2 linked regions of the Leptothrix cholodnii SP-6 genome follow. The protein of the gene in region 1 interacts with the protein of each later gene in a pairwise test. Links are inferred from orthologs where the notes say so. Each region holds a gene or a part of one and is shown on either strand. Other genes may lie near its edges.

Region 1 (7,970 bases):
GTCGAGCAGGCGCTGACGGGCGAGCCGGTCGAAGACTGAGCCGCCCCGTCCGGCCCGGACCGGCGGCCGGTCACGGCATCATCGCGCCTGCGTTCCACAACCTGCGCGGAGACACCATGACCCAATCCTTCCTCGGCCGCCGCGGCATCGCCGTGGCACCTCACAGCCTGGCCTCCGAAGCCGCCTTGCGCGTGCTGCGCGAAGGCGGCAACGCGCTCGAAGCCATGATCGCCGCCGCGGCCTCGATCGCGGTGGTCTACCCGCACATGAACTCGATCGGCGGCGACGGCTTCTGGGTCATCAGCGGCCCGGGCGGCCAGCCGCAGGGCATCGACGCCAGTGGCGCCAGCGCGGCGGCGGCCTCGATCGACCGCTACGCGCAGCGCGGCGTGCGCGGCAGCATCCCGTTTCGAGGCGGCGTGGCGGCGCTGACGGTGGCCGGCACGGTGTCGGGCTGGGGCGCGGCGCATGCGCTGTCGCAAGAGTGGGGCGGGCGCCTGCCGCTGTCGCGCCTGCTCGAAGACGCCACCTGGTACGCCCGCGAGGGCATTCCCGTCACGCACAGCCAGTGGGCCTGCACCACGGCCAAGCAGGCCGAGCTGGCGCCGATCGCCGGTTTTGCCGAGACCTTCCTGCCCGGCGGCGAGGTGCCCGCCGCCGGCAGCCTGTTCAAGCTGCCGCGCCTGGCCGCCACGCTCGAACGCATCGCCGCGCACGGCACGGATGATTTCTACCGCGGTGACCTGGCGCGCCAGCTCGCCGCCGAACTGGCCGCCGTCGACAGCCCGCTGACGCTGGCCGACCTGCAGGCGCACCACGCCAAGCGCGTCGACCCGCTGGCGCTGCGCCTGCAGGGCCTGACGCTGATGAACATGACGCCGCCCTCGCAGGGCGTGGTCTCGCTGATGATCCTGGGCATCATGGCGCGCCTCAAGGGCTGGGACGCCGACCCGCTCGGCCCGGCCTTCGTGCATGCACAGGTCGAGGCCACCAAGCAGGCGTTTGCGCTGCGCGACCAGCACGTCACCGACCCGGCCTTCATGAAGATCGCACCCGCCGCGCTGCTGCGCGACGAGCTGCTCGACGAGCTGGCCGGGCGCATCAGCCTGACGCAGGCCGCGCCCTTCGGCCGCAAGACCGACCCCGGCGACACCGTCTGGATGGGCGTGATCGACGGCCAGGGCCGCGCGGTCTCGTTCATCCAGAGCATCTATCACGAGTTCGGATCGGGCATCGTGCTGCCGGGCTCGGGCGTCAACTGGCAGAACCGCGGCTGCAGCTTCAGCCTCGACCCCGCGCACATCAACGCGCTGGCGCCGCACAAGCGGCCGTTCCACACCCTCAACCCGGCGCTGGCGCAGCTCGACGACGGCCGCCTGATGGTCTACGGCACGATGGGCGGCGACGGCCAGCCGCAGACGCAGGCCACGGTGTTCAGCCGCATCCACCGCTTCGGCCTGGCGCCGCAGGCGGCGATCGAGCTGCCGCGCTGGCTGCTCGGGCGCACCTGGGGCATGGCCAGCGACAGCCTCAAGCTCGAATCACGCTTCCCGGCGTCGACGGTGGCTGCGCTGCGCGCGCTGGGCCACGAGGTCGAGCTGCTGGCCGACTGGGACGAGTCGGTCGGCCACGCCGGTGCGCTGATCCGCGAGGCCAACGGGCTGCTGGTGGGGGGCTTCGACCCGCGCAGCAACGGCTCGGTGGCGGCGTACTGACGCAGCTCACGCGCGCAGGCCGTGCGCTGATCCATCGGGCGCCTTGCGCGGTTGACCCCAATTGAAACGTGGCCGGCCGCGGCTATCGTGGTCGATGACCGACGCAGGGAGAAGCCAATGGCTCACGATGTCCTGATCAGCTATTCGAGCCATGACCGGCTGGAGGCCGATGCAATTTGCAATCGCCTCGAGTCCCAGGGCATCCGCTGCTGGATCGCCCCGCGCGATGTGCCGCCGGGCTCGGAGTACGCCGATTCGATCGTCCAGGCGATCGAGAGTGCGCGCGTGATGGTGCTGGTCTACAGCGCCCACGCCGACGGGTCGAAACAGGTCCGCCGCGAAGTCGAACGTGCCGTCAGCATCGGCCGCACGATCATGCCGGTGCGGATCCAGAACGCCGAGATGAGCAAGGCGTTCAAGTACTACGTCGGCTCCATCCATTGGCTCGACGCGATCACGCCGCCGCTGGAGCAGCACATCGACCGGCTCGGCCGGGATATCCAGGCCGTGTTGTCGGCGCAGCCCGCCGCGCCGGGGCCGGCGGCTGCCACGACGACGCTCGGCTTGCCCCGGACGGCCCGGCCCGACCCGGCGCCGGCCGCCGAGGCGAGCGGCACCTCCCGCAAGGGCCTGATGATCGGCGGCGGCGTTGCCGTGACGGTCGCCCTGTTGGCGGGTGGCTACTTCCTGGGCCAGGCAACGAGAGACGATCCGCTGGTCGCGGCGCCGACGGCCGCAGGGCCACCGGTTGCGTCGCCGGCGGTTTCGCAGGCGGTTTCGGAAGCGGTCGTCGCGCCGGCCACGTGGGTGCCGTCGGTCAACGACAGGTCCCGGCGCGAGGCCAGCGAGTTGCTCGAGGCGGCCGGGCTCAAGGTCAAGCTCGTCGAGCAGGAACATGCCGAACTGCGCTTTCCGAAGGTGATCGGCACCGACCCGGCCGCCGGTCAGGCCGTGCCCGCCGACCGCGAGGTGACGCTGTACGTCTCGGGCATGCGCCTGCTGCCGTCCGTGCTCGATCTGCCGATCGAGAAGGCGAAGTCGACGATCCAGGATGCGGGCTTCTCCGCGCCGGTCGAGATCCGCGAGACCGCGAGCCCCAAGCCCGAAGGCGTGGTGATCGGCATGCAGCCGCCGGGTGGCAGCCGGCACTTCTCGAGCAAGCCGGTCGTGCTCGAGGTCTCGGCCCCGAAGGCACTGCTCGCCGACCTCGTCAAGCGCCCCGTGGCCGAGGCCGAGCAGGCCCTGAAAGAGGCCCGCTTCAACCCGCAGGTCGTTCGCGACTGGATTCCCGGCGCCGCGGTCGGGACCGTCGCGGAGATGAAGCCCGCCGCCGGATCCCGCCTCAACCCCGGCGACACCGTGACCTTGCGTGTGGCCGCGGCCGGCGGCTGGGTCTATCACGCGGCGGGGCGGCAACTCAAGGGCGGCCAGACCTTCCGCATGGACACGGCGGGCAATCTCCGCACCGAACCGCGCTCGGGCAGCAAGACCCTCGACGTGCTGTCCAGGGGCCAGATGGCGCGGGTGCTCGAGGCCTACGGCGACGGCTGGCTCAAGGTCGTGGTGCTCGACTGAACCCGCGCGCCGGGCTTCAGGCGGGCCAGGTCGGACGTTGCCTGACGCTCAGATCATCGCGGCCGGATCGTCCGCCGTGGCCGGCTCGCCACCGGCCACGAAGCGCGTCACCCGCCGCGCCTTCAGCCACGCGCGGCTGCCGTTGGCCAGGCCCAGGCGTTCGCGCAGCAGCTGCCACTGCGCGCGCGGCAGTTCCACGTCCACATAACTGCCGTCCTCGCGCTTGAACTCCAGCCGCGTGCTCGGGCCGACGGTGAGTGCCTGGCTCAGCGTCACCGCCAGCGTGTCGGCCTCGGGGGCGCCGATCACTTCGAGTTCGTGCGGGCGCACGTAGCTGACCTCGGCGGCCGACGTGCTGCCACCCGGCGCATGGCCGAGCCGGCCGTGGAACAGGTTGACGTCGCCCAGGAACTGCAGCACGAAGGGCGTGGCCGGGTGGTCGTAGACCTGGTCCGGGCTGCCGACCTGCTCGATGCGGCCCTGGTTCATCACGACGATGCGGTCGGCCACTTCCATCGCCTCTTCCTGGTCGTGCGTGACGAAGACGCTGGTGACATGCACCTCGTCATGCAGCCGGCGCAGCCAGCGCCGCAGTTCCTTGCGCACCTTGGCGTCGAGCGCGCCGAAGGGCTCGTCGAGCAGCAGCACCTTGGGCTCGACCGCCAGCGCGCGCGCCAAGGCGATGCGCTGGCGCTGGCCTCCGGAGAGCTGGTGCGGGTAGCGGTCGGCGATCCAGTCGAGCTGTACCAGCTGCAGCAGGTCGGTGACCTTGCGGCGGATCTCGGCATCGCTCGGCCGCGTCACCTTGGGTCGCACGCGCAGGCCGAAAGCGACGTTCTCGAAGATCGTCATGTGCGCGAACAGCGCGTAATGCTGGAACACGAAACCGACCTGGCGCTCGCGCACGTCGGTGTGGGTGGCGTCCTCGCCGTGGAACAGCACGCTGCCCGAATCGGGCACTTCGAGCCCCGCGATGATGCGCAGCAGGCTGGTCTTGCCCGAGCCCGACGGGCCCAGCAGCGCGACCAGTTCGCCCGACGGGATGTCGAGGTTGAGGTTGTCGCAGACGACGGTCTTGCCGAAGCGCTTGTTGAGGTTGCGGACTTCGATCGACATGTGCTCGCTTCAGGTTGGTTGTGTTGATCAAGCCGCCGCCGCAGATCCGGCTTTGCCGGTCTGCTGGCGGAGCCCCCTCGGGGGGTGGCGACCGGAGGAAGCCTGGGGGCCCTGTTTCATCCGCTGCTCGACCAGGTATTTCAGAACCAGCGTCACCAGCGCCAGCAGCGCCAGCAGCGAGGCCACCGCAAAGGCCGCGGCGAACTGGTATTCGTTGTAGAGGATCTCGATGTGCAGCGGCATCGTGTTGGTCATGCCGCGGATGTGGCCCGACACCACGCTGACCGCGCCGAACTCGCCCATCGCCCGCGCATTGCACAGGATCACGCCGTACAGCAGCGCCCACTTGATGTTGGGCATCGTCACGCGCCAGAAGATCTGCCAGCCGTTGGCGCCCAGCACGCGGGCGGCTTCTTCCTGCTCGGTGCCCTGCGCCTGCATCAGCGGGATCAGCTCGCGCGCCACGAACGGGAAGGTCACGAACACGGTGGCCAGCACGATGCCGGGCACCGCGAAGATGACCTTCAGGTCGTGGTCGCGCAGCCACTCGCCGAACCAGCCTTGCAGGCCGAAGATCAGCACGTAGATCAGGCCCGAGATCACCGGGCTGACGCTGAACGGCAGGTCGATGAGGGTGAGCAGCACGTTCTTGCCGCGGAACTCGAACTTGGCGATGCACCAGGCCGCGGCGACGCCGAACACCAGGTTCAGCGGCACCGAGATGCCGGCGGCGATCAGCGTGAGCTTGATCGCTGAAAGTGCGTCGTCATCGACGATCGCGGCCAGGTAGACGTCCCAGCCTTTCTTGAACGCCTCGGCGAACACGATCGCCAGCGGCACGAACAGGAAGAAGGTCAGGAAGGCCAGCGCGGTGCCGATCAGCAGCCACTTGACCCAGGCGGGCTCTGCGGTGGCGGCGCGGATGCTGCGCGGTGTGGCGCCTGCAACGCGGAGGCCGGGCCGAGCGCCGGGCCGCTCCCAAGCCGGCCCGGATCCCCTCGGGGGATCGACGAACGTACTCGTTTGGCGAGGGGTGGTCATCATCGCCCTTGCCGTGCGCGCGCCCAGGCTTGCAGCGCATTGATGGTCAGCAGCAGCACGAAGGCCGCCACCAGCATCACGACCGCGATCGCGGTGGCGCCGGTGTAGTCGTACTGTTCGAGCTTGGTGATGATCAGCAGCGGCGTGATCTCGCTCACCAGCGGCATGTTGCCGGCGATGAAGATCACCGAGCCGTATTCGCCCAAGGCGCGCGCAAAGGCGAGCGCGAAGCCGGTCAGCAGCGCCGGCGACAGGATCGGGAAGATCACGTGGCGGAAGGTCTGCCAGCGGCTCGCGCCCAGCGTGGCGGCGGCTTCTTCAAGTTCCTTCTGCATGTTCTCCAGCACCGGCTGCAGCGTGCGCACGACGAACGGCAGGCCGATGAAGGTCAGCGCCACGAACACGCCGATCGGCGTGAAGCTGACCTTGAACGGCAGCCACTGGCCGATCCAGCCGTTCTGCGCATACAGCGCCGTCAGCGCGATGCCGGCCACTGCGGTCGGCAATGCAAACGGCAGATCCACCAGCGCGTCGATCAGGCGCTTGAACGGGAACTCGTAGCGCACCAGCACCCAGGCCACGATCAGGCCGAAGAAGGCGTTGATCAGTGCCGCGGCGAACGAGGCGCCGAAGGTCAGCCGGTACGACGCCAGCACGCGCGGCGAACCGACCGCGTCGACGAACGCCGGCCAGGTCATCGTGAAGGTCTTGAGAAAGGCCGCGCTGAGCGGGATCAGCACGATGAAGCTCAGATACAGCAGCGTGAAGCCGAGTGCCAGGTCGAAGCCCGGCAGCACGCTGTGCCGCTTGAGCAGGGTGCGGGTGAAGAACATGCCCGGTCACTTCTTGGTGTAGACCTGATCGAAGCTGCCGCCGTCGGCGAAGTGGGTCTTCTGCGCGCGGGCCCAGCCGCCGAACACCTCGTCGATGGTGAACAGCGTCACCTTCGGGTACTGCCTGGCGTACTTGGCCGCCACGGTCGGGTCGATCGGGCGGTAGTAGTTCTGGCCGGCAATGTCCTGGCCTGCCGGCGAATAGAGGTACTCGAGATAGGCCTGCGCCACGGCGCGGGTGCCCTTCTTGTCGGCCACCTTGTCGACCAGAGCCACCGGCGGTTCGGCCAGGATCGACAGGCTGGGCGCGACGATGTCGAACTTGTCGGGGCCGAGCTCCTTCTGCGCCAGCAGCGCCTCGTTCTCCCAGGTCAGCAGCACGTCGCCGATGCCGCGTTCGACGAAGGTGGTGGTCGAGCCGCGTGCGCCGGTGTCGAGCACCGGCACGTTGGCGAGGATCTGGCCGACGAAGGCCTGCGCCTTCTTCTCGTCGCCGCCGAACTTCTTGAGCGCGTAGCCCCAGGCGGCCAGATAGTTCCAGCGTGCGCCGCCGGAGGTCTTGGGGTTGGGCGTGATCACCGCGGTGCCGGGCTTGACCAGGTCGTCCCAGTCCTTGATGCCTTTCGGGTTGCCCTTGCGCACCAGGAACACGATGGTGCTGGTGTAGGGCGAGCTGTTGTGCTTGAGGCGCTTCTGCCAGTCGGCCGGGATCAGGCCGGCGCGGGCGTTGAGCTCGTCGATGTCGTAGGCCAGCGCCAGCGTGACGACGTCGGCGTCGAGTCCGTCGATCACCGAGCGGGCCTGCTTGCCCGAGCCGCCGTGGCTCTGCCGGATGGTGACGGTGTCGCCGGTCTTGGCCTTCCAGTGCGCGGCGAAGGCCTTGTTGAAGTCCTGGTACAGCTCGCGCGTCGGGTCGTAGCTGACGTTGAGCAGCGTGATGTCGCGGGCCGCGGCGCCGAGCGCGGCGGCACCGAGGGCCAGCGCCAGCAGCGCGGTACGGGCAAATCGGGGAGCGGTCATGTCGGGGGCCTCGGCTGCAGGGACTCGTGTGGGAATGAGTCGATGCTAGGAAGCCTGCCCGTCGCTGGAAACGAAGCGATCCGAGCTTGTTCATGCGCAATCCGGATAAGCGCCGCCCCCCGGATCCACGCCGGGGTCGGTGGCTCCGGCGCCGATCAGACCTCGTCGGCTGCGGCCTGGGCCGTCGTGGGCGCGGCCCGCCGGTGCGCCTGCCAGCGCTGCAGCCCGGCGCCGGCGACCATCGCCGGCACGAACCACAGCGCCTCCGGGTTGCCGAAACCGAGCGAGGCGATCGCCGGCCCCGGGCAATAACCCGCCAGGCCCCAGCCGATGCCGAACAGCGCCGAGCCGACGATCAGCGGGCGGTCGATGGCGGTCCAGCTGCTGATGTGGAAACGGTCGCCGAGCGCCGGCCCGGTCCGCTTGAGCACGACGCGGAAACCGGCCGCGGCCACCAGCACCGCGCCGCCCAGCACGAACAGCAGGCTGGCGTCCCAGGCACCGGCCAGGTCGAGAAAACCCAGCACCTTGCGCGGGTCGACCATCTGCGCCAGCGCCAGACCGACGCCGAACACCACGCCGGCCAGCGCCGCGGCCAAGCCGCCCAGGCGGGCGCGAACAGGGGTTGTCGTCATGGCAGCCTCAGGCGATCTGCAGCAGATGCCGCACG
Region 2 (6,788 bases), 220 kb from region 1 along the record:
GACGCTCGCGCGCGCTGCCGGGCGTGAGCAGCAAGGCCAGCAGCAGCGCGCGCTGCTCGCCCGGCCCGCGCATGCGCCGCAAGCGCGCCCACGCCTTCAATTCGACCTCGTCGAGCAGGCGGGGCGCCAGGTTTGCCGCGCGGCCGGCGGGCAGGCCCTGCCACTCGGCACGGGCCGGCCGCCCCGCGGCCGCGCCTTCGGCGAGCGGCACGGTGTCGGGGTCTGCTGGAGGAATCTCGGGTCGATGCATCACGCTGCCAAGGGGTACGGCGGAATCAGGGGTGCCGGGCGGCATCAGGTCGGGCAATTCGTGTGGGGCCGATCGTCCGCGCGCGGCCCGAGCTTGTCCAGCCGCAAGTTGTATCGTGCATCGGGCCGGCGCCGGCCGCCTCAGATCGGCGGGAACTCGGGCGCGGCATGGAAGCCGAACAGGCCGGCCACCAGCGTGGTCGGAAACAGGGCCACCGCGCGGTTGTATTCGTCGGCCGACTGGTTGTAGACCAGCCGCGAAAAGGCGATCTGCTCCTGCAGCGCATCACGCTGGCGCAGCAGGTCGCTGACGACCGGGTCGGGGCCGATGCCGGACGTGAGGTCCTGCAGGGCGTGGCCGAGCTCGTCGAGCGCGGCCACCAGCACCTCCTCGGCAATCGCCAGCTGCTGCAGCACGTCGCCGCGCAGGGGGCGCTGCTGGACGTTGTCGCTGGCGCGACCGGCCTGGCTGGCGGACGTCAGCGTGGCTTCGATCAGCGCTTCATCCTGCGGCTCGGTGATGCGGGTGCGCGAGACCTCGGCCAGCGTCAACGCCACGGCATGGCGCTGCCGCAGCTGGCTGGCCAGCGGCGCAAACGCCGTGCGCATGCTGTTGCGCAGGCGCACCAGGCGGTTGTAGGCGCCGAGTGTCCACAGACCCAGGATCGTCGCCAGGACGATCAGCACGAGACGCGATGGCAAACCCGCTGCTCCGATCCGACGCGGCGCAGCTCAGCGCCCGCCCAGCCACGCGGCATGGCCGGCGTGCCTGAGTTCGCAGGCCGGGCAGTGGCCGCAACCGTGACCCCAGGCGTGGCGCTGGCCGCGCTCGCCGAGGTAGCAGGTGTGGGTGTGTTCGGTGATCAGCTCGACCAGCGGGGCACCGCCGAGGTCTTCGGCCAGCGTCCAGGTCTGCGCCTTGGTCAGGAACATCAGCGGCGTCTCGATCGTCATCGGCGCGGCCAGGCCGAGCGAGAGCGCCACCTGCAGCGCCTTGAGCGTGTTGTCGCGGCAGTCGGGATAGCCGGAGTAGTCGGTCTCGCACATGCCACCCACCAGCACGCTGGCGCTGCGCCGATAGGCCAGCGTGGCCGCCATGCCGAGGAACAGCAGGTTGCGGCCGGGCACGAAGGTGTTGGGCAGACCGTTGGCCTGCAGCTCGATCTCGCGCTCGGTGGTGAGCGCGGTGTCGGAGATCTGCGCCAGCAGTGACAGGTCGAGCAGGTGATCGGCGCCGAGCCGCTCGGCCCAGTCCGGGAACTGCTCGCGCAGCTGCGCCAGCACGGTCAGCCGGCAGTCGAGTTCGATGCGGTGGCGCTGGCCGTAGTCGAACGCCAGCGTCTCGACATGGGCGAAACGTGTCAGCGCCCAGGCCAGGCAGGTGGTCGAGTCCTGCCCACCCGAAAACAGCACGAGCGCAGTGCGCGAATCGCGGTTCATGGCGACTCCCCGGCGCTCAGCCGCGCACCTCGCCCTGGCCGAGCACGATGTATTTCAGCGAGGTCAGCCCCTCCAGCCCGACCGGGCCGCGGGCGTGGAACTTGTCGGTGCTGATGCCGATCTCGGCGCCCAGGCCGTATTCGAAGCCGTCGGCGAAGCGGGTGCTGGCGTTGACCATCACGCTGGCCGAATCGACCTCGCGCAGGAAGCGCATCGCGTTCGGGTGGCTGGTGGTCAGGATCGCCTCGGTGTGGTGCGAGCTGTAGCGGTTGATGTGGGCGATCGCGTCATCGAGCGAATCGACCAGCTTGATGCTGATGATCGGGGCCAGGTATTCCTCGGACCAGTCGGCCTCGGTGGCGTCGACCAGCTTGGCACCCGGCACGGCGGACAGGATGGCCTTGGCGCGCGGGCCGCAGCGCATCTCGACACCCTTGGCCGCAAAGATCGCGCCGATGCGTGGCAGAAAGGCCTGTGCCTGCTCGACGTGCACCAGCAGCGACTCGGTGGCGTTGCAGGGGCTGTACTTCTGCGTCTTGGCGTTGTCGGTGACGACCAGCGCCTGCTCGATGTCGACCTGGGCGTCGATGTAGGTGTGGCAGTTGCCGTCGAGGTGCTTGATCACGGGCACCTTGGCTTCGGCGCTGATGCGCTCGATCAGGCCCTTGCCGCCGCGCGGGATGATCACGTCGACGTACTCGGGCATCGCGATCAGGCGGCCGACGGCGGCGCGGTCGGTGGTCTCGACCAGCTGCACCGCTTCGGCCGGCAGGCCGGCGTCGGTCAGCGCGGCCTGCACCAGCTTCCAGAGCGCCAGGTTGGAGTGCAGCGCCTCGGAGCCACCACGCAGGATGGCCGCATTGCCGCTCTTGATGGCGAGCGAGGCGGCCTCGATGGTGACGTTGGGCCGGCTCTCGTAGATCATGCCGAAGACACCCAGCGGCACGCGCATCTGGCCCACGCTGATGCCGCTCGGGCGCTGGCGCAGGTGCAGGATCTCGCCGATCGGGTCGGGCATCGCGGCGAGCTGCTCGCAGCCTTCGGCGACGGTGGCGATGGCCTTGGCGTCGAGCTTGAGGCGGTCGAGCATCGGGCCGGCCAGGCCGGCGGCCTCGGCGGCGGCGAGGTCACGCGCGTTGGCTTCGGCCAGCGCCGGGCCGGCTTCGCGCAGGCGGCGCGCCAGCGCCAGCAGGGCGCGGTTCTTGGCGGCGGTGGTGGCCGCGGCCATGCGGGCCGAGGCGCTGCGCGCGGCAGCGCCGACGTGGGCCATGTAGGCGGAAATGTCGAGCACGTTCATGCCCGAATTGTCGCAGAGCAACCCCGCGCTGCGGGGCATGCGGGATCAGGCCGACAGCGACTGCCCGACCACCGGCGCGTAGCCCTGCGGGTTGCGCGATTGCCAGCGCCAGCTGTCGGCGCACATCGCGTCGAGACCGAGTTCGGCCTGCCAGCCCAGCAGCTCACGCGCCAGGGCCGGGTCGGCATAGCAGGAGGCCACGTCACCCGGGCGCCGGGCGACCGTCTTGAACGGCACGGCACGGCCGCTGGCGCGCTCGAAGGCGCGGATCACGTCGAGCACGCTGTAGCCCTGGCCGGTGCCGAGGTTGACGGTGAGCGACTGCTTGCGCTCCAGCAGATGGCGCACGGCGGCAACATGGCCGGCCGCGAGGTCGACCACGTGGATGTAATCGCGCACGCCGGTGCCGTCGGGGGTGTCGTAGTCGTTGCCGTAGACCTGCAGGAACGGCCGCTTGCCCACCGCCACCTGCGCCACGTAAGGCATCAGGTTGTTCGGGATGCCGCGCGGGTCTTCGCCGATCAGGCCACTCGAATGTGCGCCCACCGGATTGAAATAGCGCAGGTAGGCGATCTTCCAGCGCGAGTCGCAGCGCTCGAGTTCACGCAGCAGCTGTTCGCCCATCAGCTTGGTCAGGCCGTAGGGATTGGTCGCCGACAGGGCCGAGTCCTCGCGGATCGGCAGGGTTTCGGGCTGGCCGTAGACCGTCGCCGACGAACTGAAGACGAGCGAGAACACGTCCTGCGCGGCCATCGCCTGGCCCACGCTGACCAGCCCGCCGAGGTTGTTGCGGAAATACTCGAGCGGCTGTTCGGCCGACTCGCCCACCGCCTTGTGCGCGGCGAAATGCACCACCGCCTGCACGCCGTGCGCGGCGATGATGCGCTCCATGGCCGCGGTGTCGTTGACGTCGGCCTCCTCGAACGCCGGGGCCTCGCCCAGCAGACCGGCCAGGCGATCCAGGACCTGCGGGGAGCTGTTGGCGAAGTTGTCCACCCCCAGGACACGGTAGCCCGCCTTGTGCAGGGCGAGCCAGGTGTGCGAGCCGATGTAGCCGGTGGCGCCAGTGAGGAGGACAGTGGTCATGGTGTGCGCTTCCGCTGAAGCAAGGCCGACCACGAATGCGGACCGGTCACCCTGCTCTGAACATTCTGGCAAAGCAGGTCGGCGTCGAGCCCGGTGCGACATCGAGCATTCGTGAACTGCCTCCTACAATCGCCAGATGTTTCAAGCGCTGCTCGAACCGCTGGGGCGCGAAGCCCTCGCGCGGCTCACCCTCCTGCTCAATCACGTGATCTCGGCCGAGCCCGAAGCCATGCGCCGTCTGGTCGGCCAGGCCGGCGGCAGCATCGGCATCGAATGGCAACGCTGGCCGGCCCTGCTGCCACCGCCGCCGCCCGCGGCCTGGCGCATCACGCCCGCCGGCCTGCTCGAGCTGGACGACGGCAGCGTCGCGCCCGCCAGCGGTGCCGCGCTGCTGGTCGGCCTGGATCACCAGGCGCTGTTCGGCTGGCTGCTCGGCGGTGCGCGTGGCCGCCCGCCGATGGATGTTCATGGCGACGTGGCCCTGGCCGCCGAGGTGAGCTGGCTGGCCGAGAACCTGCGCTGGGACATCGAGGACGACCTCGCCCGCGTGATCGGCGATGCGCCGGCACACCAGCTGGCGCAGGTCGGCCGCGCCATCGCGCAGGGCGTGCAGGCCCTGGTGCAGCGCGTGCGCCCGGCGGCACCCGACGCGTGAGCACCCGCTCAGCGCGCCCGGCGGCATCGCCGGCCCGACCCCGAGCCTGACGCCATGAAAAACTGGCCTCGACTGGCGTTCATCGCCTGGGTGCTGCTGCGCCAGGGCATGGATCAGCTCGTGCTGAGCCACATGCCGCACGCCAGCCTGCGACTGCTCGCGCGGCTGATGTCGATCGGCCGCACCCACCACGAACCACGCGGTGTGCGACTGCGCATGGCGCTCGAGCGCCTCGGGCCGATCTTCGTCAAGTTCGGCCAGGTGCTCTCGACCCGCCGCGACCTGATCCCGCACGACATCGCCAACGAACTGGCCAAGCTGCAGGACCGCGTGCCGCCGTTCCCGAGCGACGTCTCGCGCGCGGCCGTCGTGCAATCGCTGGGCCGGCCGATCGAGGAGGTGTTCGCCAGCTTCGACGCCGACCCGGTGGCCAGCGCGTCGATCGCGCAGGTTCACTTCGGCGTGCTGCACGACGGCCGCGAAGTCGCCGTCAAGGTGCTGCGCCCGAACGTGCTGAACATCATCGAGGCCGACCTGGCGCTGCTGCGCGTGGCCGCGGCCTGGCTCGAGCGGCTGTCGCCCGACGGCCGCCGGCTGCGTCCGCGCGAGGTGGTGGCCGAGTTCGACAACTACCTGCACGACGAGCTCGACCTCGGCCGCGAGGCCGCCAACGCCGCCCAGCTGCGCCGCAACATGGGCGGGCTCGACCTGATCATGCTGCCCGAGATGATCTGGGACCTCTCGAGCGCCGAGGTGCTGGTGATGGAGCGCATGCACGGCGTGCCGATCAGCCAGATCGAGACCCTGCGTGCCGCCGGCATCGACATCCCCAAGCTGGCCCGCGACGGCGTGACGATCTTCTTCACGCAGGTCTTCCGCGACGGTTTCTTCCATGCCGACATGCACCCCGGCAACATCATGGTGTCGACCGCGCCGGCCACCTTCGGGCGCTACATCGCGCTCGATTTCGGCATCGTCGGCACGCTCGATTCGCGCGACAAGGAATACCTGGCGCAGAACTTCCTGGCCTTCTTCCGGCGCGACTACCGGCGCGTCGCCGAGCTGCACATCGAGTCCGGCTGGGTGCCGGCCAGCACCCGGGTCGACGAACTCGAGGGCGCGGTGCGCGCGGTCTGCGAGCCGCATTTCGACCGCCCGTTGAAGGACATCTCGCTCGGCCAGGTGCTGCTGCGGCTGTTCCAGACCTCGCGGCGCTTCAACGTCGAGATCCAGCCGCAGCTGGTGCTGCTGCAGAAGACGCTGCTCAACGTCGAGGGGCTGGGCCGCCAGCTCGACCCCGAGCTCGACCTCTGGCAGACCGCCAAGCCCTTCCTCGAACGCTGGATGAACGAGCAGGTCGGCTGGCGCGCGCTGCTAGGCTCGATCAAGGACGAGGCGCCGCGCTACGCCAAGCTGCTGCCCGAACTGCCGCGCCTGCTGCACGATGCACTGCAGGCCCACGCCCGGCCGCAGCGCCCGTCCGACGAACTGCTGCTGGCGCTGCTGCATGAACAACGGCGCACCAACCGGCTGCTGCTGACGGTGTTCTATCTGATCGGCGGCTTCGTCGCGGGCGGCCTGTTTGCCCACTGGATCCTGCCCGGGCTGCTGCACCTGTTGTAAGCGACCGCTCGCACACTTGTGCACTGCCGCATGCGGCCACCCGATCTGCGCGGGCCGCAGCACCAAGGCAGCGCTGGCACCTATAATTTCGCGTTTTGAATCAACGGTTTAGCCTTCCATGCCGATTTACGCTTACCGCTGCAGCGCGTGTGGACATGCCAAAGACGTGCTGCAGAAGATCTCCGACCCGGTGCTGAGCACCTGCCCGGCCTGCGGCGCAGAGTCTTTTTCGAAACAGCTGAGCGCGCCGGGCTTCCAGCTCAAGGGCTCGGGCTGGTACGCCACCGACTTCCGCAACGGCGGTGCCGCCACCACGGGTGCGGCGGCGGCGGCCACCGCGTCCGACAGCAGCGCAGCCGCGCCGGCCGGCGACGCCGCCAGCCCGGCCTCCGGCTCCGCCACCTCGCCGCCAGCGGCTTGCGGCGGCTCGTGCGCCTG

What was found. The genes of interacting proteins can lie anywhere in the genome.
Region 2: the proteins of LCHO_RS18955 (region 1) and LCHO_RS19965 interact in binary tests that used the Escherichia coli proteins (3 or more experiments, as listed by UniProt). The link is inferred for Leptothrix cholodnii SP-6 from one-to-one orthologs.

Annotation. Positions count from the first base shown.
Region 1 is NC_010524.1:4,268,234-4,276,203, reverse strand. What follows is about bases 2,373-5,192. They hold LCHO_RS18955 (sulfate/molybdate ABC transporter ATP-binding protein), read right to left. Parts: upstream 4,407-5,192; coding sequence 3,339-4,406; downstream 2,373-3,338. Other genes in these bases: cysW (sulfate ABC transporter permease subunit CysW), read right to left, coding at 4,434-5,192; LCHO_RS18960 (PASTA domain-containing protein), read left to right, coding at 2,373-3,290. Outside these bases: LCHO_RS18970 (CysB family HTH-type transcriptional regulator), read left to right, coding at 1-39; LCHO_RS18965 (gamma-glutamyltransferase family protein), read left to right, coding at 117-1,715; more of LCHO_RS18960, read left to right, coding at 1,803-2,372; more of cysW, read right to left, coding at 5,193-5,447; sulfate ABC transporter permease subunit CysT, read right to left, coding at 5,447-6,280; LCHO_RS18940 (sulfate ABC transporter substrate-binding protein), read right to left, coding at 6,287-7,300; LCHO_RS18935 (YeeE/YedE family protein), read right to left, coding at 7,456-7,935; LCHO_RS18930 (YeeE/YedE family protein), read right to left, coding at 7,943-7,970. UniProt on the Escherichia coli protein: Part of the ABC transporter complex CysAWTP involved in sulfate/thiosulfate import. Responsible for energy coupling to the transport system.
Region 2 is NC_010524.1:4,488,078-4,494,865, forward strand. What follows is about bases 847-3,766. They hold LCHO_RS19965 (glutamate-5-semialdehyde dehydrogenase), read right to left. Parts: upstream 2,987-3,766; coding sequence 1,706-2,986; downstream 847-1,705. Other genes in these bases: LCHO_RS19955 (LemA family protein), read right to left, coding at 847-951; queC (7-cyano-7-deazaguanine synthase QueC), read right to left, coding at 982-1,689; galE (UDP-glucose 4-epimerase GalE), read right to left, coding at 3,032-3,766. Also shown: LCHO_RS19950 (hypothetical protein), read right to left, coding at 1-211; more of LCHO_RS19955, read right to left, coding at 391-846; more of galE, read right to left, coding at 3,767-4,072; LCHO_RS19975 (hypothetical protein), read left to right, coding at 4,209-4,727; ubiquinone biosynthesis regulatory protein kinase UbiB, read left to right, coding at 4,782-6,350; LCHO_RS23005 (FmdB family zinc ribbon protein), read left to right, coding at 6,469-6,788. UniProt on the Escherichia coli protein: Catalyzes the NADPH-dependent reduction of L-glutamate 5-phosphate into L-glutamate 5-semialdehyde and phosphate. The product spontaneously undergoes cyclization to form 1-pyrroline-5-carboxylate.